Regions from separate parts of the Mesorhizobium sp. DxT genome, predicted to be linked through region 1. Evidence: predicted binding sites of a transcription regulator. Region 1 holds the regulator's gene; each other region holds the start of a gene.
What was found. Region 1 encodes LexA, which represses DNA repair genes until DNA is damaged. Its sites were predicted from a motif close to TGTTCNNNNTGTGTTCNG; they were not measured.

Region 1 (4,938 bases):
GCCCTGCACTCGGTCGCGCACGATCGTCTCGCCGTCCGTAGGCGCCTTGATGCGGATGGCGGGCTTCACGCCTGCCGGGGCCTCCGAGGGATCGCGGTCGCGCCAGCGTCCGTCATAGCGCGGCGGACGGCCCTCGGCGCGCGCCTTCTCGCGCATCTCCTCAAGCTCCGCCTGCGTGGCGTAGCACCGATAGGCCTTGCCGTTGCGCACGAGCTCTTCGGCCACCTCGCGATGACGCTGCGCGCGTTCGAACTGGGAGACGGGTTCCCCGTCCCAACCCAGACCGAGCCAAGAGAGGCCGTCGAGGATCGCTGCCGTTGCCGCATCGGTCGACCGCTCGCGGTCGGTATCCTCGATACGCAGCAGCATCTTGCCGCCGGTGTGTTTGGCGAACAGCCAGTTGAAAAGCGCGGTGCGCGCGCCGCCGATATGCAGGTAGCCGGTGGGTGACGGCGCAAAACGGGTGACGACCTTGTCGGACATTTCTTCTTCCCCGGAAACGGATGAGGGCGCGCAGCGGCTGCGCCTGTGGTGTTTTGATGGGGCTCATGTAGCATAGAGGCTTCGGCGTGCAAGCGATTACCGGGTGGGGAACGCCGCATGGACGGGGAGACGGCGACGCGACAGGACGAGCGCCTTCAGTTCGGCGCGCGTGTCGTCGCGCCTGAAAATGCTGCCCCCGAAGTCCATCTTCCGCAAACCCTGCGAGCGCCGTCGCTACCCGTACCGACAAGCAGTCTCACTCCGCTCGCCAGGCTCGGTCCTGTGCTGCGCAGCAGCTTGGACAGCGAGCTTGAGCATGGCACCGCGTTCGTCTTCGTGCCGGTCTTCATCGCGCTGGGCGCGCTTTTCTACTTCTCGGCACCGACCGAGCCAGGACTTGGCGGCCTGCTTCTGACCACTGGTCTGCTCGTGGCCCTGTCACTCGCGCTCGCAAACCGGCCTGGACTACGGATGGCGTCTCTCGCGGTGTTGATCACGCTCACAGGCGTTCTTGCCGCGAAATTCGAGACATGGCGGGCCAGCACGCAGATGCTCGGCTCCGAGATTTCAACGCGCCTGACCGGCCGCGTCGTCCGCATCGAGCAGCAGGCATCGGGCCGCATCCGCCTGACGCTCGATGTCATCGCGACCGAGCGGCCGGCGCTTCGGTATGCGCCGGATCGCGTTCGTGCAACCGCCCGCGAAGTGCCGGAAACATTGCGGCCTGGAGATGCCGTGCAAGGTCTCGTCCGGCTGATGCCTGCTTCCGGGCCAGTCCGCCCGCAGAGCTATGACTTTGCCTTCAACAGCTACTTTGACGGTATCGGCGCGGTCGGCTTTTTCCTCAGAAATCCGGAGCTCGTGGAAACGGCAGACAAACCCGGGTTGATGACTGCCGCCGCCGCATGGGTGGAGGGCTGGCGTACACGCATGGCGCAGGACATCGCGGCCAGCATCGGCGGCCCTGAGGGCGCTATCGCGGCCGCCCTGATTACCGGTATCCGCGCAGGCATACCGGAACAGATGAACGAGGCGCTCCGCGTAGTCGGGCTCTATCACGTCATCTCCATCTCCGGCCTGCATATGGCCTTGGTGGCCGGGACTGTGATGTTCGGCTTGCGCACCGCCTTTGCGCTTGCACCGGGCTTTTCCTCGCGACAGCCGGCGAAGAAATATGCCGCCTTCGGCGCGCTCGCCGCGACGGCGGCCTACCTCGTCATTTCGGGCGCAGGCATTGCAGCGCAGCGCAGCTTCACCATGCTTGCGGTGATGCTGCTTGCCGTCATGGTCGACCGCGCGGCGCTCACGATGCGCAACCTTGCCATATCGGCCGTCATCATCCTGCTGATCGCCCCGCATGAGGTGATGGGGCCGAGCTTCCACATGTCGTTTGCTGCAACCGCCGCGCTCGTGGCGGCCTACGCGGCCTGGGCCTCGTACCGCGAAAGGCGGACGCCGCGCCGACAGGCGTCAAAGTACGGTCCCGTGCGGCTGGCCTTCACAACGGGCATGAAATACGTCTCGGGACTGTCGCTGACGTCAGTCGTTGCCGGTCTCGCGACGGCGCTTTTCACAGCATGGCATTTCCAGCAGGTCTCGCCGCTCGGCCTCGTCGCCAACCTTGCGGCCATGCCATTCGTTTCCGCCATCGTCATGCCGGCAGCGGTTTTCGCATGCCTGTTGATGCCCTTCGGCCTGGAAGGGCCGGCGTTGTACGCGATGGGGATGGGCATATCCGCGATGAATTCGATAGCCCTGTGGCTCGCGGAGCGATCGGCATTCGATGCCACCGGGGCGATCCCGCTTTCGGCGGTGCTTGTACTGACAGCGGCATTGGCGATCATGACCATGGCCGGCAGCGCACTACGCTGGGCAGCACTTCCGATGCTCGTCGCCGGCGCGTTGCTGATCGCGACACGCCAGCTGCCTCACGTCTACGTCTCCGAGGACGCGCGGCTTGTTGCGGTCGATCTCGGTGACGGCAGACTCGCCGTAAACCGCCAACGACCAAGCACCTTCACCTTCCAGAACTGGCAGCGGGCTGCGAATGCGGGCGATGTTGCACGGCCTGTGGAAGGTGACGCCGGGCCGCCTCGGCCACCCCGGCCGATGATCAGGGTGCGTTGCCATTCCAGTGCCGGGAAGGGCTTTGCGTAGCGCGCCATGGCGGCGGCGGCATAGTCGTTCACGCCGACGGCGAACGAACGGCTTCGACTGCGTGTTCTTATGCGAGCCTCATCGTCATCGACGACGCAACGGCGAACAGTCCCTGTCGCGGCAGCAGCGTCACCGTCATCACCAAGCGCGATTTGGCCCGCCGCGGGAGCGCCGAGATCGTTTTCGAGAAAGACATCGCCGGCGAAACACGCGGAACCGAAGCAAGCAGTGGCACAGACGCCGGTGTCAGGAATCGCACTTCCGCGAGACCGGCTTTTTACCCAAACATTCGTTTCGCGATCCGCGAACCCTATCGGCCCTGGCACGCGCACCGGCAGTATTCGCGTGAGGCGAGGGGACTTCCACCCTGGCAGAAATCGCAAGGTGAGTAACAGCCAGCCGGCTGCCGCGATGCCTTTGCAGCGAAAGCACTGATCGGTGCGTCCTTCGAGGCTCGCGGAGCCTGTCCTCGGGCTCGCCGAAGGCAAGACCCGGGGGCTCGCACCCCCAGCATGAGGGAGGGTCTGCATCGCTCGGGAATCCTGCTGCCCGACGGGCTATTCCTTGACGTGCATCGAGCCCAATAGGTTGGATTCGATCAATCCACCCCTCATGCTCATGCTCATCCTCAGTCGAGCATGACCTTGTCTAATGGCCGATCAATAACGCCGGATGAGCCCGACGAGCCTACCTTGTACCTTCACGCGATCAGGGCCGAAGATGCGGGTTTCGTAGGCGGGGTTGGCAGCCTCCAGCGCGATCGAGGCGCCCTTGCGGCGGAACCGCTTGAGGGTTGCTTCCTCATCGTCGACGAGAGCCACCACGATGTCGCCGGGATTGGCGGTCTGGCCGTCGCGGATGATGACGGTGTCGCCGTCGAAGATGCCCGCCTCGATCATCGAGTCACCCTTGACCTCGAGCGCGTAGTGCTCGCCGCCCGAAAGCATTTCCGGCGGAACGCTGATCGAGTGCGTCTTGTGCTGGATCGCCTCGATCGGCACGCCGGCGGCAATCCGGCCCATCACCGGAATGGCAACGGCCGCACCGGCATCATCGTCATTGCTGGCAGACTGGATGCGCGAGGGTTCCGGCGCCCGGCCAAGGCTGCCTTGAATGACGCTGGGCGAGAACTTTTTGGCCGCATTGAGCCCCGGCGCGATCGAGTCTGGCAGCCGCAGCACTTCCAGCGCACGTGCCCTGTTGGGCAGGCGTCGAATGAAGCCGCGCTCCTCGAGCGCAGTAATCAGGCGGTGGATACCGGACTTGGAAGCGAGGTCGAGCGCCTCCTTCATCTCGTCGAAGGAAGGGGGAATGCCAGTTTCTTTCAGCCTTTCATGGATGAAGAGAAGCAGTTCGTGTTGCTTGCGCGTCAGCATTCTGTTGCCCCTTTTGGGAATCAGTCCATAAACAAAACCAGAACAAACACTATCTGTTCCAGTTGTGTTCCGCAACGGCTTAAATTATCGTGAATGCGTAGGAGGCTCCGAGACAGTGGCGCGGGAAAAAATGACTGTAGAGCTCGAGCGGCTGGTTTGAAGCCAGGCTGGGCGCGATCTACATCTGCGCCGCTCCGACAAGGAGCTTGCTGCTGCAATCGAGCGGTTGAAGGACATCCAGTCCAGAACCGACCGGATGGGTCACATTGCGGCGACCGGCCACGATCTTCGTCTCGTTGAACGCGACTAGAAAGCCGCTCGCTCAGCGCAGCATCAGCACGCGGCAGACATCTCCAGCCTCCGAAGCGGCCACGTTCGGTTCGCGGATGATGAGCGCGTTGGCGTGCGCCAGTGTCGTCAGCATCGAGGAATCCTGCACGGCGAACGGCCTTGCAACGAGGCGCCCGTCCTCATGCGTCGCTGCCGCGCGGACATAATCCTGCCGGTGATCATTGGCCTTCATGGCTTCGCCAAGGACGGCTTCCCTCATGTCGGCAACATGTGGGCGGCCGCCAAGGTTCGCGAGCAGCGGTTTCAGGAACAGATGCGCGCAGACAAGGCTTGAAACCGGATTTCCCGGCAAGCCAAGAACGCGGGTTTCTCCCAGCCTGCCGAACATCAGCGGCTTGCCGGGGCGCATGGCGATCTTCCAGAAGTCGAGCGCCATGCCTTCGCCAGTAAGCACCTCGCGGACGAGGTCGTGGTCGCCGACTGAGGCGCCCCCGAGCGTCACGATGACATCAGCACCGGCCGAGAGTGCGTCACGGACGCGCGCGGCAAGCATACCGCGATCGTCAGGTGCGATGCCCAGGTCGAGCACCCGAGCACGTGCGTCGCGCGCCAGCGCCGCGACCCCGTAGCC
Region 2 (4,938 bases), on a different contig from region 1:
CGATCTTCACCGACCGGGCCGCCGGGCCCTCGCCGATGATGAGGTCGAGCTGAAAATCCTCCATTGCAGGATAGAGGATTTCTTCCACTGCCGGGTTGAGACGATGGATCTCGTCGATGAACAGGACGTCGCGATCCTCGAGATTGGTCAGAAGGGCCGCAAGGTCGCCGGCCTTGGCGATGACCGGACCGGAGGTCGAGCGAAAATTGACGCCCAGCTCGCGCGCCATGATCTGCGCCAGCGTGGTCTTGCCGAGGCCCGGCGGGCCGACGAACAGCACGTGGTCGAGCGCCTCGCCGCGATTCTTGGCGGCTTCGATGAAGACTTTGAGGTTGGCGCGCGCCGCCGCCTGGCCGACGAATTCGTCCAGCGACTGCGGACGTAGCGTTTGCTCGACGTCCTCGCCGCGCTTGTCTGCCGATATGAGGCGGGGAGCGGTGTTCATGGCTTTTTCATTTCACGCGGCGCGCTTCGGCACAAGCCTGCTCACCGCGCCAGCTCCTTCAGGCCGAGCCGGATGAGCTTGGCGGAATCGGCATCTTCGCCGGCGGCTTTCATGGCTGCGGCGACGGCATTTGCGGCCATGTCGCGCGAATAGCCGAGATTGGTCAGCGCCGAGATCGCATCGGCCACCGGCGCTGGCGCCACGCCTTCGCCGATCTCCTGCTTGAAGCCGATCGTGCCGGATGCGTCGCCCGCGAAGGCGGGCGCCTTCGATTTGAGCTCGGTGACGATGCGCTCGGCTACCTTCTTGCCGACGCCCGGCGCCCTGGCCACCATGGCGATGTCGCGCAGCGCGATCGCGTTGGCGAGTTCCGAAGGCGACAGGGTCGACAGCACCGCCAGCGCGACCTTGGCGCCGACGCCCTGGACATTGTTTTGCAGCAGGCGGAACCACTCCCGCTCCAGCTCCGTCGCGAAGCCGTAGAGCCGGATCATGTCCTCGCGCACATAGGTCTCGATGAAGAGCACGGCCGCCTCGCCCCTGCCGGGCAGCGCCGCCAGCGTACGAGCCGGGCAATAAGCAACATAGCCGACGCCGTGAACGTCGATAATGCAGTGATCCTCGTCGATCTCGTCGACCGTTCCCTTGAGCTTGCCGATCATCCCCGCCACCCGCTCGTTGTTTTAACCGGCCGCCGCAAGTGCGGCCGCCGCCAGCCGCCCCGTCACGCTCTGGCGATGGTGAACATGGCAGATGGCGATGGCGAGCGCATCCGCTGCATCGTCGCTGTCGAAGGATGCTCGCGGCATCAGCACGCGCACCATCATGTGGATCTGCTTCTTGTCGCCATGGCCGACGCCGATCACCGCCTTCTTGACGGCGTTGGGTGCATATTCCGAAACCTGCAGGCCGGCCAGCGCCGGCACCAGCATCGCGACACCGCGTGCCTGGCCGAGTTTCAGCGTCGCGGTCGCATCCTTGTTGACGAATGTCTGCTCGACGGCCGCCTCGTGCGGCATCTGCCCGTGCACGATTGCAGACAGCCCGTCGTGGATCTGACGCAGGCGAGATGCGAGGTCGTCCTTGTCGTTCGAGCGCACCGTGCCGGCCGCGACAAAGCGCAGCGTGTTGCCCTGTGCCTCCACCACACCCCAGCCGGTGCGGCGCAGGCCAGGGTCGATACCGATGACGCGAATCGTGTCGTTCATGATGTCACCCTAGTCCGATCATCGGGCAATGCCATGGAAAAGTGAACAAACCAGCAACAAATGGCAGGATTGTGTGCTGGACCAGCGTTGCGGTTCCCTCTTGCACTGTCTCTATGAGGTCTCGGGCTGTATCGCCTTGCCGCAACTTCCGATCGCATACAGCCGCACAAGATGAACCTTCCGCCGCTCGACCTTTCGATGATGACCCTGCTGGCAGTCGTGCTTGTTGCCGGCGTTGCCAAGGGACTGTCCGGCTTCGGCACCGGCATGATCGTGGCTCCGGTGGCGGGTGCCTTGTATGGGCCGAAGGCGGCCCTGGTCATAATCGTCATCATCGACTCGCTGCCATCCGTGCCTGTCACGGTGCCGGCGCTGCGCATCGCGCGCTGGCAGGAAGTGCTGCCGGTCACGCTCGGACTGTTCCTTCTGTTCCCGGCGGGCATCTGGCTGCTGACACATGGCGACGAGACGGTGCTGCGCTGGATGATCTGTGGCGCAATCCTGTGCTGCGTCTTCGTGTTGTGGACGGGCTGGCGCTATAAGGGTCCGCGCAACCGGCTCACTTCGCTGTGCGTTGGCGGTGTGGCGGGCGTGCTCTCCGGCGTGGCCTCGATACCTGGCCCGCCCGTCATCGCCTACTGGATGGCGAGCGGGCTCCCGGCCGCCATCATCAGGGCCAACCTGCTGTCGCTGTTCCTACTCGGGGAGTTCGTCTCGATCGGCAATCTCTGGTTTGCCGGGTTGTTCCAGCGCGACGTCGTCACGCTGGGGCTGCTGGCTGCGCCTGCCTATTTCGTGGGTATTATGGCAGGCTGGGCGATGTTTTCCCGAGGCGGCGAATGGCTCTACCGGATGGTGACCTTCGTACTCGTCGTCATGGCCGCGCTGCTGGCGCTGCCTGCCTTCGATAGCGTTTTCGATGCAATTGCCCGCCAACTGGCCGGATAGCGACTACCCGCGGGCGAAAGCCGTGTGCAGCAGATTGATCTGGTCAGACACCGGGTTGCCGCGCTGCGGCGCCACGTAGCGCTGGCTCGCCGACTCGCCGTAGATCTCGTCGTCCATACGACGCACCAGCGCCTGAAGACGCAGCGAATGATCGACGATCGTGCGGAAGGTGTCCGGCAATTCTGCCCAGCCAGCCGTGTCGGTCGGTGCTGAGGTCGTGTCGAGCCGTACTTTGGCCTTCTCGGCGGCTACCTGGTCGCGGGTCATCTCACCGGAGTTCGCAGCGCGCTGGAGCAGCAGCCACGAGGCAATCTGCATCAGCCGTGTAGTCAGCCGCATCGACTCTGCAGCGTATAATGTCGCGCCGACGCGCGTCAGCGTCTTTGCGGCAGCGCGGCCTTCACCGTCTAGATATTCGGCAGCCCGTTCAACCAGCGTCATGCCTTCATTGTAGAGGGGCTTGAAGGAACTGGAAAAGACGCGCCTCTCGGCGAGCTTGACCGTGTTGGTTTCCCCGTGACCCTGCTCTTGCATGACCTTGCACCCCGCGAATTTACTGACGCTGCATTCCCTCGTCCGGCGGTCCCGGCTCTCGGTCGCCGGTGCCTAAACGATATCGACCGGACTTTGATCCCTCGGCCTTCCGAAGGCAAGCACGTGTTTAACGAAAGGTTAACGCGGTCGAGATGGCGGAAATAAGGGAACCGGGCACAAAAAAAGAGCCGCAAAGGCGGCTCTCAGGAGTTAACAGGGAGGCGTCAAACGGAGTGGCCCAGCCACTCGGTAAGAATCCAGATCACTGGATGCACACAGTAATGCCATGTAAAGCTTAACTGAAGCTTAACAGGATGGTTAATTTTGATCGAAACTGTATCGATCCGGAACAGATCAACGCTGCGGCACGCCTCATCATGAGTGTCTGGAAGCGGGTGATTCGTGGTCTCCCGCTTGAAGCAGATGCTTGACCGCGCAGCGGTTTTTCGCGCTACAAGGTAACCCACGTGTCCGGAGCCCGCCATGTTCGCCCATATCCCGCTGATGATCGTTCCCTTCGTCGTCTTTAACCTCGGTCTTGCGGGACTGTTCGGCGATCTCGGTGATCCGTGGCAGGCGGAGATGTTCTCGCTGACCATGCTTTCGGGCGGCATATGGGCCATGAGCCTCGCCGATATGATGGTGCTGCTTGCGCTGGCGCTGCTGTTCGTCGAGATCGTCAAGGCGACCCGTACGTCGAACGCTTCCGTGGTCGACCACCTGCTTTCGACCTTCGTTTTCGTGGCGTTCCTCGTTGAGTTCCTGCTCGTGCGGCAGGCGGCCAGCTCGCTGTTCTTCATCCTGATGGCGATCACGCTTGTCGACGTTCTGGCGGGGTTCGCGGTGTCGCTCCGTGCTGCCTCGCGCGACGTGAATTTCCGCTAACAGACCGGAGCTGAGCATGCGCGATTTCGACCAGCCCGGACGGTCACCCGTCATTGCGGAAAACGGCATGGCGGCAACGTCGCACCCGCTGGCTACGGCAACAGCGCTTGCCGTGCTGAAGGAAGGCGGCAATGCGGTCGATGCCGCTATCGCAGCTTCCGCAACACTATGCGTTGTCGAGCCGCATATGACCGGCATCGGCGGTGATTGCTTCGTCATTCTCGCCGAGCCCGACGGCACCGTTCATGGGCTCAACGGTTCAGGCCGCGCGCCAGCCGCCTCCGATCCGGCCTGGTATCGCGACAATGGTTTTGCCTCGATGCCGCAAACGGGCGTCCATGCAGTGACGGCGCCGGGCGCGGTGGATGCCTGGTCTCGCCTGAGTACACGCTTCGGCACGATGGGGTTCGACCGGCTATTCGCCGATGCGATCCGCTACGCCGAGGAGGGCTTTGCGGTTCATGCGCGGGTTGCTCGCGACTGGGCACTGCATGTTCCGGCGCTGCGTAGCGATCGCGGCGCGGCGATCCACTGTCTACGTGACGGGGATGCACCGGCGGCCGGCACGCGATTTCGCTTTCCGGCGCTTGGCGCGACTTTGCGGGCCATCGCCAAGGACGGTGCAAGGGCATTCTACGAAGGTGAGATCGCAGCCGAGATGGCCGCGACCGTTCGTGGGCAGGGCGGCTTCCTCAGCGAAGAGGACCTTGCCGCCGTCGCTGCTGACTGGGTGACGCCGCTCTCCGTTTCCTACGGCGGGTATGACGTGCTCGAAATTCCGCCCAGCGGGCAGGGCGTGACGGCGCTTATCCTGCTGCGGCTGATGGAGGCGCACGGTATCGGCAACCTCCCCACGGGCAGTGCGGAGCGCTATCACATGGAGATCGAGGCGGCACGCCTCGCTTATTCCGTGCGCGA
Region 3 (4,938 bases), on a different contig from region 1:
CGCGATTATCGTGTCGGAAGCCGGCGCCGAACGGTTGGCTGGGGAAGCCGCCGCTCGAGACTTTGTGGCCGATGCCTTCGCCCACCTGAAATTCATTGGCTATACGGATGCCGCCGCTGCGCTTTTTTCCAAAGCGGCCGTACCGGTGGACAGTGCGGATGAAGGCCTGATTCCGCTTTCCGCCGCCAAAGAAGCCGCCGCCTTCGTCTCAGCCTGCCGAAAACTTCGCGTTTGGGCGCGGGAAGAGGCGGTAAAGCTCTGAAGCCGTGAGAACGCGATGAGCGCGCAGGGCCTCATTCATGGACCACTCGGCAGGAACTGCATCCATCTTTGCGTGGATATGCAGCGCCTGTTCGAGCCGGGGGCACCATGGGCAGTGCCATGGATGGAACGTGTCGTGCCCGTTATTGAAGCGCTGACAGAAGCACACCCTGCATCGACAATCTTTACGCGTTTCATTCCGGTCAAACGAGCCGAGGAGGCGCCCGGCAGCTGGTCGCGCTACTACCGCCGTTGGGCTGAGGTGACGCTTGAAAAGATTGACCCGGCTTTGGTGGAAATCGTTCCGAACCTAGCCCGTTTCATTCCACCGGCTCGGGTGTTCGATAAACGCGTCTATTCCCCCTGGAGCGAAGGTAAACTCGACCGTCTCTTGGGTGGTTCAGAGACGGACGCCATCGTAATCACAGGCGGCGAAACCGATGTGTGTGTACTCGCCACCGTACTTGGGGCCGTCGATCGCGGATACCGCGTCGTGCTCGTAGCCGACGCCATCTGTAGCTCCGCCGATGAAACCCATGACGCGCTTATGCGGGTCTATCGCAGCCGGTTCAGCGAACAAGTCGAATTGGCGACGGTTGAGGAAATTCTCGACGGCTGGCGCGTTTGAACCGTGCGCCTCAAATCTGGAGTTGAACCAATGCAGCCAGAGTCATGGAGCGGAGGCTGCCTGTGCGGCTCTTGCCGCTACACGGTGAACGGCAAACCTTCGCATGTTGGCTATTGCCATTGCAGCATGTGCCGCCGCGCCACTGGCGGGCCTTTTGCCGTACTCGTCAGAGTCGAAAGCAAAGTTGTGGAATGGAGTCGTGTGCCGGCTAGCTACAGGTCCTCACCAATTGCCACGCGCGGGTTTTGTCCCACCTGTGGCTCACCGCTCTATCTCCAATATGACGACGACAGTCGCATTCGATTGCTCGTAGGTACCGTCGATCAACCGGACAGTTTCGTTCCTCAATCGCACTATGGAGTTGAAGGTCGGCTCAAATGGATCGACTGCAACGCCGGACTGCCCGAGGAGGAAACGACTGTAACCTGGTAGCGTGGTGGGCGCGGATCTACCTTCGAGATGGCCGTGACATCATCTTAGCATCAGGCTCGCCAATCGAAGGCTGGGAGACGCTGCGGACGCCGGCCGCAGACCGTCTCACCGCAAACACGGTTACCGGGCTACCGTTCCAATCAACGCCACATACCTCGCATCCGAGCACCAACATCCAGACGTACTTTCCTCGGCCCGATACTGGAGTTTGAGCCGGATGGGACCGCGGGCCACGCGCGTCGCTCGAACAGATCGACGAGATGGGCGGGTATGAACCTTGTACGGGAGGCGTAGACGTGGCGGTCCCCTGTTGAGGACTGGCCATGGGTAAAGAAGCGTTGTGGAACGACCAGGTTAAGGCTGTCCTTTGCTCTTGTCATTGCAACGTAAAGCAGCCGCCGCTCTTCCTCTATATCGTCGGACGTCCCCACACCCAGATCGGAAGGGATGCAGCCATCAACTGTATTGAGAACGAAAACCGCACCCCATTCCTGGCCCTTAGCCGAGTGAATCGTCGACAGTATCAGATAATCCTCGTCGAGCAGCGGCACGCCGGCCTGCCCTGAAGTGGCATCCGGAGGATCGAGTGTAATTTCGGTGAGAAACCGTTCGCGGCCAGGATAGCCGGCAGCGATGTCCTCGAGCTGGAGCAGGTCGGCGCGGCGCATCTCGAAATCTTCATGGATCCGCTCAAGATGAGGTTCGTACCAGGCCCGGACCTGCCCGATCTCGGCGGGCCAGCCGGAGGTGCGGGAACGCAAACCTGCGATGAGGTCCACGAAGCCCGGCCACTCACTTTGCGCGCGGGCAGGGCAGGGGAGGCGGGCGAGCGTCTCTATCGGATCGGCGCTCTCCGCGATCGCATCAAGCGCGTTTTGCGCCGTCGCCGGTCCGACGCCGGGCAGAAGCTGCAACAGCCGGAAGCCAGCCACCCGATCGCGAATGTTCTGCGCAAAGCGCAGTGCCGCGAGCATGTCCTTCACGTGGGCGCTGTCGAGGAACTTGAGCCCGCCAAACTTGACGAAGGGGATGTTGCGCCGCGTGAGTTCCACCTCCAGCGGCCCGCTATGGTGGCTGGCTCGGAATAGCACCGCCTGGTCCTTCAGCCGCATACCGCTCTCCCGGTTAGCCAGGATCTCTTCAGCCACGAACTTTGCCTGGTCGGCTTCGTCTCGCACGGTGATCAGTCTCGGCCGCTCGTTTGACGGCCGATCGGTCCACAGGTTCTTGGTGAAACGCTCTTTTGCGAGACCAATCACGCCATTGGCGGCGGCAAGGATTGACTGGGTGGAGCGGTAGTTGCGGTCGAGGGTGATGACCTCAGCCGCTGGCGAGAACGCCTTTGGGAAATCGAGGATATTCCGGACCGTGGCCGCGCGGAAGGAATAGATCGCCTGTGCGTCGTCGCCGACGACGGTAAGGCCGCGTCCCGCTGGCTTCAATCCCGTGAGGATCGTCGCCTGAAGGCGGTTGGTGTCCTGATATTCGTCGACCAGAACATGATCCCACCTGCCGCCGATCTCGCCAGCCAATGTGACATCGCCCATGGTCTGGGCCCAGTAGAGCAGCAAATCATCATAATCGAGCACGTTCTGGATCTGCTTTGCCCCGACATAGCCCGCAAAGAGCTCGCGCAGTTCCTTCCCCCAGGCCGCACACCATGGATAACTGGCGCGCAGTACGTCTTCGAGCGATGCCTCGGCATTGACGGCGCGCGAATAGATTGAAAGGCACGTTCCCTTGGTTGGAAACCGGTTCTGCATCTTGGAGAATCCGAGATCGTGACGAACCAGGTTCATCAGATCCGCCGAATCCTCCCGATCATGGATGGTGAATTGCGGATCCAGGCCGAGCTCGACCGCATATTCACGTAAGATTCGAGCGCCGATGCCGTGGAATGTGCCGGACCAGGTGAGCGCGTCGGTCAGAACGCCGGCCTTGTCACCGAGCACCCTGGCACAAATTCGTGCCACCCGTTTAGCCATTTCGCTCGCGGCCCGACGCGAGAACGTCATCAGCAGGATGCGCCGCGGATCGGCGCCGGCGATGATGAGTTGGGCAACGCGATGTGCGAGCGTGTTGGTCTTTCCCGATCCAGCACCGGCAATGATCAGCAACGGCCCTCCGACCCGGCCGTCAGGGAGGCCGATGCCGTGGACGACCGCGGCACGCTGACCGTCGTTCAGTTTTTCCAGATGCGCCGCATTCATGCCGTCTCGCCCCTATCACCTTCAGTTACAACGACAATCGCTGAGTGCTGCGCTGATGCTTGCCGTCGCTTCCCCACCCCGTCCCGAAAACTCCACCAAGAGCCGATTGACTCATTTTCCGAAACGGAACAAATAATGAACATAACAGCGCCTCCGTGCGTTGGAAAGCCCTCAGGAGACCTGGATTGACGATGCCCGATCGCGCGGCAAACCCTGTCATCGCCCAGCTTCAGGAGCGTATCGCGCACCTGGAAGGGGGTGCAGGCCGCCTGCGCGAAGTTCTGCCGTTCGGTCTCGCCGACATCGATCGGAGGCTTCCAGGGGGAGGGTTGGCATTGGGGGCACTGCATGAAATCGCCGGCGGCGGCAATGGGGCCGTCGACGGTGCGGCGGCGGCTTTATTCGTTACCGGAATTGCTGCGCGAACCCGCGGCAAGGTGTTGTGGATCGTCACACGCGCCGACCTTTTCGCTCCCGCTATCGCGCAGGCGGGCTTGGCGCCAGACCGCGTGATCCATGTCGAGACAGGTGACGAGAAGGCGCTTCTCGCCTGTTTCGAGGAAGGCTTGCGACACGGCGGTCTCGGCGCTGTGATCGCCGAAACCGCGCATCTGTCGATGACTGCATCGCGGCGCCTGCAACTCGCCGCGGAATCGTCGCGGACCATCGGCCTCGCCATGCGCAGATGGCGCCGGCAGACGGAGGCCGGCGATTTCGGTCAGCCCACAGCCAGCGCCACGCGCTGGCGCGTATCCGTCCTACCCTCCGCCCCATTGCCCGTCCCGGGGCTCGGTCGCGCCCGCTGGCTGGTTGAGCTGATCCGGGCCAAGGCCGGGGAAAGTGCAGATTTCGAAGTGGAGGCCTGCGATGCACAGGGTCGTATCGCTCTTCCTTCCAAGGTGGCCGACAGACCGCCTCAGAAGGAAGTCTGGCGACGCGTCGCCTCCGCCTGAGGCGCCGCTTGTCCTTGTCGGCCGCTCCGGCCGACGACGGCTGATCACCGCCATCGACGCCAATGCGCAGGCACGTGGCGTCCGTGTCGGCATGGCCGTCACGAAGGCCCAGGCCCTTGTGCCCGGCCTCATCGTCATCGACGCCGATCCGGTCGCCGATGCCGAAGGTCTCGACAAGCTGGCGCTTTGGGTTCTGCAACGTATATCGCCAGTGGTCATGGTCGATCCGCCAGACGGTTTGGTGATCGATACCACGGGCGCCGATCATCTGCATGGCGGCGAGGCGGCCATGCTCGCCTCCCTCGTTCGGCGCTTCGCGTCCTCTGGGGTCGAGGCGCGGGCGGCGATCGCCGACAGCTGGGGCGCCGCCCACGCCGCGGCGCGGTTCCTGAAAGGAGAGGTGCTGGTCATTCCACAAGGGCAGAGTGAAGCGATGCTGCGGCCGCTGCCGCTA
Region 4 (4,938 bases), on a different contig from region 1:
GCTCGACGCCAAGCGTGGCCACGGCGTGGCTCGACGCGTTCTCCACTTCGCCAACGCGGGTGATCCTTGCAACCAGCGCATCGAAACAGGCTTCAGGCAGAACGCTGGCCAGATCGACGGCACCGTTTTGATCCCGTGGCTCATACTTCAGCAAACGGCCAACGAGCGTCGCGGCATAGAGAAGTGGCGTCGTCCAGACCCAGGCCGACATTGATGCGCCCTCGGCTGCAATTGCCTGACCAAATAGAACGGCTGACCCGAAAGCCATCGCGCCGCCGATCATGGCGGCCTTGCGCGAACGGCTGATCCAATAGATTTCAGCCGCCAATGCAGCCACAAGAACCGCCAGCGGCGCACTGAAACCGCCGCCCAAAGCGACCAGCAGACCGGAGACGCCTGCCGCGCCCGCGAGCACCGCGATCTCCATTGTGCGGGAAGAGCCACGAGTACTTGTTGTCAGCGCCGCCAGCCAGCTCAGCCCGTAGGTGGCACATAGAAGCGCCATGCTGACCGAAGGGCCATAAGCCGGCATCGTAACTTGCACGATCGCGGCCGTCAGGATGAAAGGTCCAGCCAGAAGCGCGACCAGCAGGCGATGCTGCCTTTCACGCTCATTTCCGTGCACGGCAGGATGGACAAGGCGCTCGCTTACCGCGATCAGCCCCGTGATCCAGTTGCCCGGTCTGGTTGCATCTGCACTCAACTCAACGCACTCGCACAGTGTCCGCTTTTGCGGATCAATCTCATTGGCCCCGACACTCGCAGCCGCGGTTTAAGGAATGAATAAACGCGACGCCTCGATCGGCCCCGAGACACCGCTTTCCAAAGGATTATTCGCTGCAGAAAGGGCCGAATTCGCGCCATGGTAAACAGAGGGTAAGGGCGGGATCGTCCCGAACCGGCACCTCGAAATGAGACGCCGGCCAATCAGGCAGGCCAATTATGCACGCAATTTCATATAGTTAAGTAGCGACTGACCTAACAAGCATTCGTATCAACTCAGATTCAAGGTCGATACGAATGCGGAAAGCTAAAATTTGCACTGAATTTGATGCGAATCTGACCGAGTGCCGCAAGCGGTCTTTTGCGCGTGTCGTGCATTGTATGACTGCATTCGCGGAATTGGGGATGAGTCCGCGCTGATATCGAGGGTGAAGTCATGGGGTTCCTGATCAAGTCTGCTTTCTGGCTGTCGCTGGTGCTCTTGCTGATTCCGTTCGGCGGGGCCGAGAACAACGAAGGCCAGCCCACCGTGGGAGCCATCGAGGCCTTCTTTGCGGCCCGTGCGGCAATCGGCGATATGGCGGGGTTGTGCGAACGTCAGCCGGATGTCTGCGACGTGGGACGGTCTGCCATGCAGACGATCGGTGTCCGGGCTCGCGAAGGCGCGCGTATCGCCTACGGCTTGCTGGACGAGCATTTCGGCGAGACGTCCAATATGGCTGCGAGTTCAGACCTTGTCCCGCCGGTTGAGCCGATCCACACCGGATCGGTGCCGACGCCCTCCGAGCCCGTGGCACGCCCGCAGGAGTGACAGCGAAGGCGGCACGCTCTATATCCGGGCGATGAGCGCCACGATCGAAACCATCCGCGACGACTTCGCCTTCCTCGACGATTGGGAGGATCGCTATCGGTACGTGATCGAACTGGGCGGAGACCTGCCTCCCTATCCGGACGACGCTCGTGATGACGCCCACAAGGTGCGCGGTTGCGCCAGCCAGGTCTGGCTGCACACGACCCGTGGCAAGGGCGATGATCCGACGCTGAAGTTCCTAGGCGATTCCGACGCCCATATCGTGCGAGGGCTGGTCGCTATCCTGCTTGCACTGTATTCCGACCGTAAGGCATCGCAAATCCTTGCCACCGATGCGGAAGCAACGCTGCGGGAACTGGGGCTCGACGAGCATCTCACGCCACAGCGGGCCAATGGATTGCGCTCGATGGTTCAGCGCATCCGCCGCGAGGCGGAAGACGCGTTGTCCGCGCCCGCAGTATCCTGATCAGCTCACCGAATGGTCGGACGGTAATCATCCGTTCCCCAATGGAGCAGAGCCTCCCGAGCCCGAGAGGCGGGGTTCGGTTCGTAGTGTCGTGCCAGCGCCGAAAGCGCAGATTTCAGCACCACCTTTGCCGAGCGTGCCGGCCAGCTTCGTTCGGCCTCCACCTGCTCGAGCCCTTTGAGGAAGCAGCATACATCGACCAGCACGCCCGCAAGTTCCGGGCCCACCGCGCTGATCGCGTGGTCGACCCGCTTGCGCGCCGCGAGAGCCGCGTCGGTCAGGTCGGCGATGCCGCCCGCACCGCCGCCGTCCGAGTGCCCTGTGCCGAAGCTGTTCCAGTTGACGCCCAGGCGCGGCACGAGCTGCCCGCGGGTATAATCAGTCCTGAGGCGCTCGCCTGCCCGAAACTCCCGTGCCTCCAGGAAGCGCGAGCCGTCGCGCGCCTTGCGTCGCCACAAAAGTGCAAGCGGCGACTCGGCATGGTTGATCGCTACAGACTGGCTCGCGCCCTCCACCACAACCGTGGCGGCGCCGATCTCACTGCGGGCCTGCAGTTGTTCCGCCTGCATGGTAGTCACTTCTCGTAGCGAGCGCGTTCCGACCTCCGTCAGTCTGATTTCTTCATCGGAAATCGAGACCAGCCCCGCATTCGCCAGGCGCCCCAGCGCATCCGTCTCGATCGCGATCGTTCCGCGATCACCGCCCTCAAGAAGTGTTGCGCCGCCCGCGCCTGCCTTGCGCAAAGAGGCGGCTCCCCTTGCAAGAAACCGCATCGCGCGCACAGCCCCCTTACCTTGCATCATGTAAGCCTCTCTATTCTCCCGGACGCCCCAGCGCCGCCGTCATCACCCGTTCGGTCATCGCAACGATGCCGTCGAATTCCTGATCGTCCCGCATGTCCTCAATCTGGTGGCACGCGTGAAGGACAGTCGTCCGGTCGCGGCCAAAACCTTGACCGACCTCGCGCATGCTCAGCCCAAGCGCGACATGGGTCACATACATTGCGATCTGCCTGACCCTGCTGACGCTCAAACTCGAGCGGCCGGGATGGCGCAGTTCACGCCCGCTGACATTGAAAAGCGCAGCAGCGATGTCGATCACGGCGTCGCAGATCGCAGGCACTCGTTCGGCGGGGGAAAGCTTCTGCAGACGGACAGCAGGCGATTGAGCAACTGCTGCGATATCGCCTTCTGTCTCATCCGTTTGTTTCAGCGCCGTGGATAACAAGATCTCACCCCATGAATAGGAATGATTTCTTATATCAAGGCGGCATCAGAGTGTGAACAAACAGAGAACTAATTTAACCCAGAAAATTCCTATGGCTCTGAAATTCCAGCCGATTTTTCTGAACACCGTCATTTCCGCGCATGACTTTATCCACCGGCTCCAGCCACCGCCGATGATCCAGGCATCAAGACAAGAAGGAGCTTTCCGGTGGACACACTTTGCAGCGACATCCATGCCTTCCAGCGCAAAAAGTATCACGAACAGCGCGTTGCCGGGCAGACGGCGGCGCTTTTTCTCACGTGCGGCGTGGATCTTGCCGACGCGCTATTGGCGCCGCGGGTTGAAAAGCAAAGGATTGCGCTCAAGCTCGAGCGGCTGATCGAGCGCGAGCGTCTGAGGGGGATGCGCCGCCACTGGAGCTACGATCTCAATCGGCACATCGCATTGAAACAGACGCTGAACCGACTGCGACACAGTGCCGGCACGCTGCTCGACTAATGGCCTTAACGCACGAAAGCGGCGCCACCGACGCCGCTTTCGTCTAATCAAAGCGATGTAGGACCCAGCGCCTATTTGCGCTTGCGGCCCAGGCCCATCTTCTTCGCGAGCTGAGAGCGCGCTGCCGCATAGTTCGGCGCGACCATCGGATAGCTTGCATCCAGACCCCACTTGTCGCGGTACTGGTCGGGCGTCAGCCCGTAATGGGTCATCAGGTGCCGCTTCAGCGACTTGAACTTCTTCCCGTCCTCGAGACAGACAATATAGTCGTCGTGAACCGACTTCTTCGGATTCACCGCCGGCTTCTGCTTGTCGACCGGCGCCACTTCCGGCGCACCGCCGACGCGGCCGAGTGCAGCATGAACGTCCGCGATCAGATTAGGAAGATCGCCGACCGGAACCGGATTATTGCTGACATAGGCTGCCACCACATCGGCGGTCAGCTCGATCAGCATCTCGTCATTTCTCGCGGGAGTTTCGGTAATGTCCATCATTTGGCCCCAGTATGGTAAGAAATTGCACCTTCCGAGGCATGTCCGCTCCCGGAATATAACGCACGGGCGCATTTGTGTTGCACCTTCCGATTCGCGTTACGCCGCATACATGGGGCCAACAGTACAGCAAGTCAATTCTTCATCTTCTATTTTCCCAAAAAATCAAATTAAGTATCAGTATAAGACATATCGATCTTCTTTGGGCATTTGCTCAATTCAATAGTTGTCATAGACGAGGCTTGGCTGTCGGACTGAAGACGCCAGGCGTGGCTTCCCGGTCCGAAATCGTCTGGGCTTGGCATCCCTTGCGCCCCTCACCACATCTGCCTATTCGCATGGCCTGCGCGTCTGACCGGCGGGCCAGTACATGTCGGTTCCAACGACCATCGACGAGGAGTAGCAAGCAACATGTCATCGACAGCAAGGTTTTCGACCGCCACCGTGCCAGGCGCCGAACAACGCCCGCATAGCGATGTGCGTCACGGAGTCGAGCGTGTGGACGAATATGCCTGGCTGCGCGCCGACAACTGGCAGGAGATGTTCAAGGATTCGTCGAAGCTCGATCCGGCCATCCGATCGCACCTGGAGGCGGAAAACGCGTATCAGGCGGCGCTGATGGCCGACACGGCCCCCCTTCGCGAAACACTCTTCGGCGAGATGAAGGGGCGGATCAAGGAAGACGATTCGAGCGTGCCGATGAAGGATGGTCCTTTCGCCTA

Region 2: ruvC (crossover junction endodeoxyribonuclease RuvC) is a predicted target of LexA. The motif match lies at 1,695-1,712, and genes of this name have one in related genera.
Region 3: ACVJNE_RS23930 (ImuA family protein) is a predicted target of LexA. The motif match lies at 3,656-3,673, and genes of this name have one in related genera.
Region 4: ACVJNE_RS12895 (cytoplasmic protein) is a predicted target of LexA. The motif match lies at 3,280-3,297, and genes of this name have one in related genera.

What each region holds. Positions count from the first base shown of each region.
Region 1 is NZ_JBZFLJ010000005.1:53,716-58,653, reverse strand. Features, by position in the region: gene gltX (glutamate--tRNA ligase) at 1-483, opposite strand, end outside; gene ACVJNE_RS11065 (ComEC/Rec2 family competence protein) at 601-2,640, shown strand; gene lexA (transcriptional repressor LexA) at 3,300-4,016, opposite strand; gene ACVJNE_RS11055 (molybdopterin molybdotransferase MoeA) at 4,339-4,938, opposite strand, start outside.
Region 2 is NZ_JBZFLJ010000010.1:94,415-99,352, reverse strand. Features, by position in the region: gene ruvB (Holliday junction branch migration DNA helicase RuvB) at 1-445, opposite strand, end outside; gene ruvA (Holliday junction branch migration protein RuvA) at 487-1,107, opposite strand; gene ruvC (crossover junction endodeoxyribonuclease RuvC) at 1,129-1,653, opposite strand; gene ACVJNE_RS18500 (TSUP family transporter) at 1,825-2,601, shown strand; gene rcdA (protease adaptor protein RcdA) at 2,605-3,135, opposite strand; gene ACVJNE_RS18490 (hypothetical protein) at 3,619-4,020, shown strand; gene ACVJNE_RS18485 (gamma-glutamyltransferase family protein) at 4,037-4,938, shown strand, end outside.
Region 3 is NZ_JBZFLJ010000021.1:12,827-17,764, forward strand. Features, by position in the region: gene katE (catalase) at 1-262, shown strand, start outside; gene ACVJNE_RS23915 (cysteine hydrolase family protein) at 278-889, shown strand; gene ACVJNE_RS23920 (GFA family protein) at 920-1,321, shown strand; gene ACVJNE_RS23925 (ATP-dependent helicase) at 1,462-3,531, opposite strand; gene ACVJNE_RS23930 (ImuA family protein) at 3,723-4,484, shown strand; gene ACVJNE_RS23935 (Y-family DNA polymerase) at 4,399-4,938, shown strand, end outside.
Region 4 is NZ_JBZFLJ010000006.1:82,136-87,073, forward strand. Features, by position in the region: gene ACVJNE_RS12870 (sensor histidine kinase) at 1-703, opposite strand, end outside; gene ACVJNE_RS12875 (DUF5330 domain-containing protein) at 1,160-1,534, shown strand; gene ACVJNE_RS12880 (SufE family protein) at 1,566-2,000, shown strand; gene ACVJNE_RS12885 (DUF6456 domain-containing protein) at 2,006-2,803, opposite strand; gene ACVJNE_RS12890 (helix-turn-helix domain-containing protein) at 2,814-3,227, opposite strand; gene ACVJNE_RS12895 (cytoplasmic protein) at 3,435-3,725, shown strand; gene ACVJNE_RS12900 (Ros/MucR family transcriptional regulator) at 3,797-4,216, opposite strand; gene ACVJNE_RS12905 (S9 family peptidase) at 4,628-4,938, shown strand, end outside.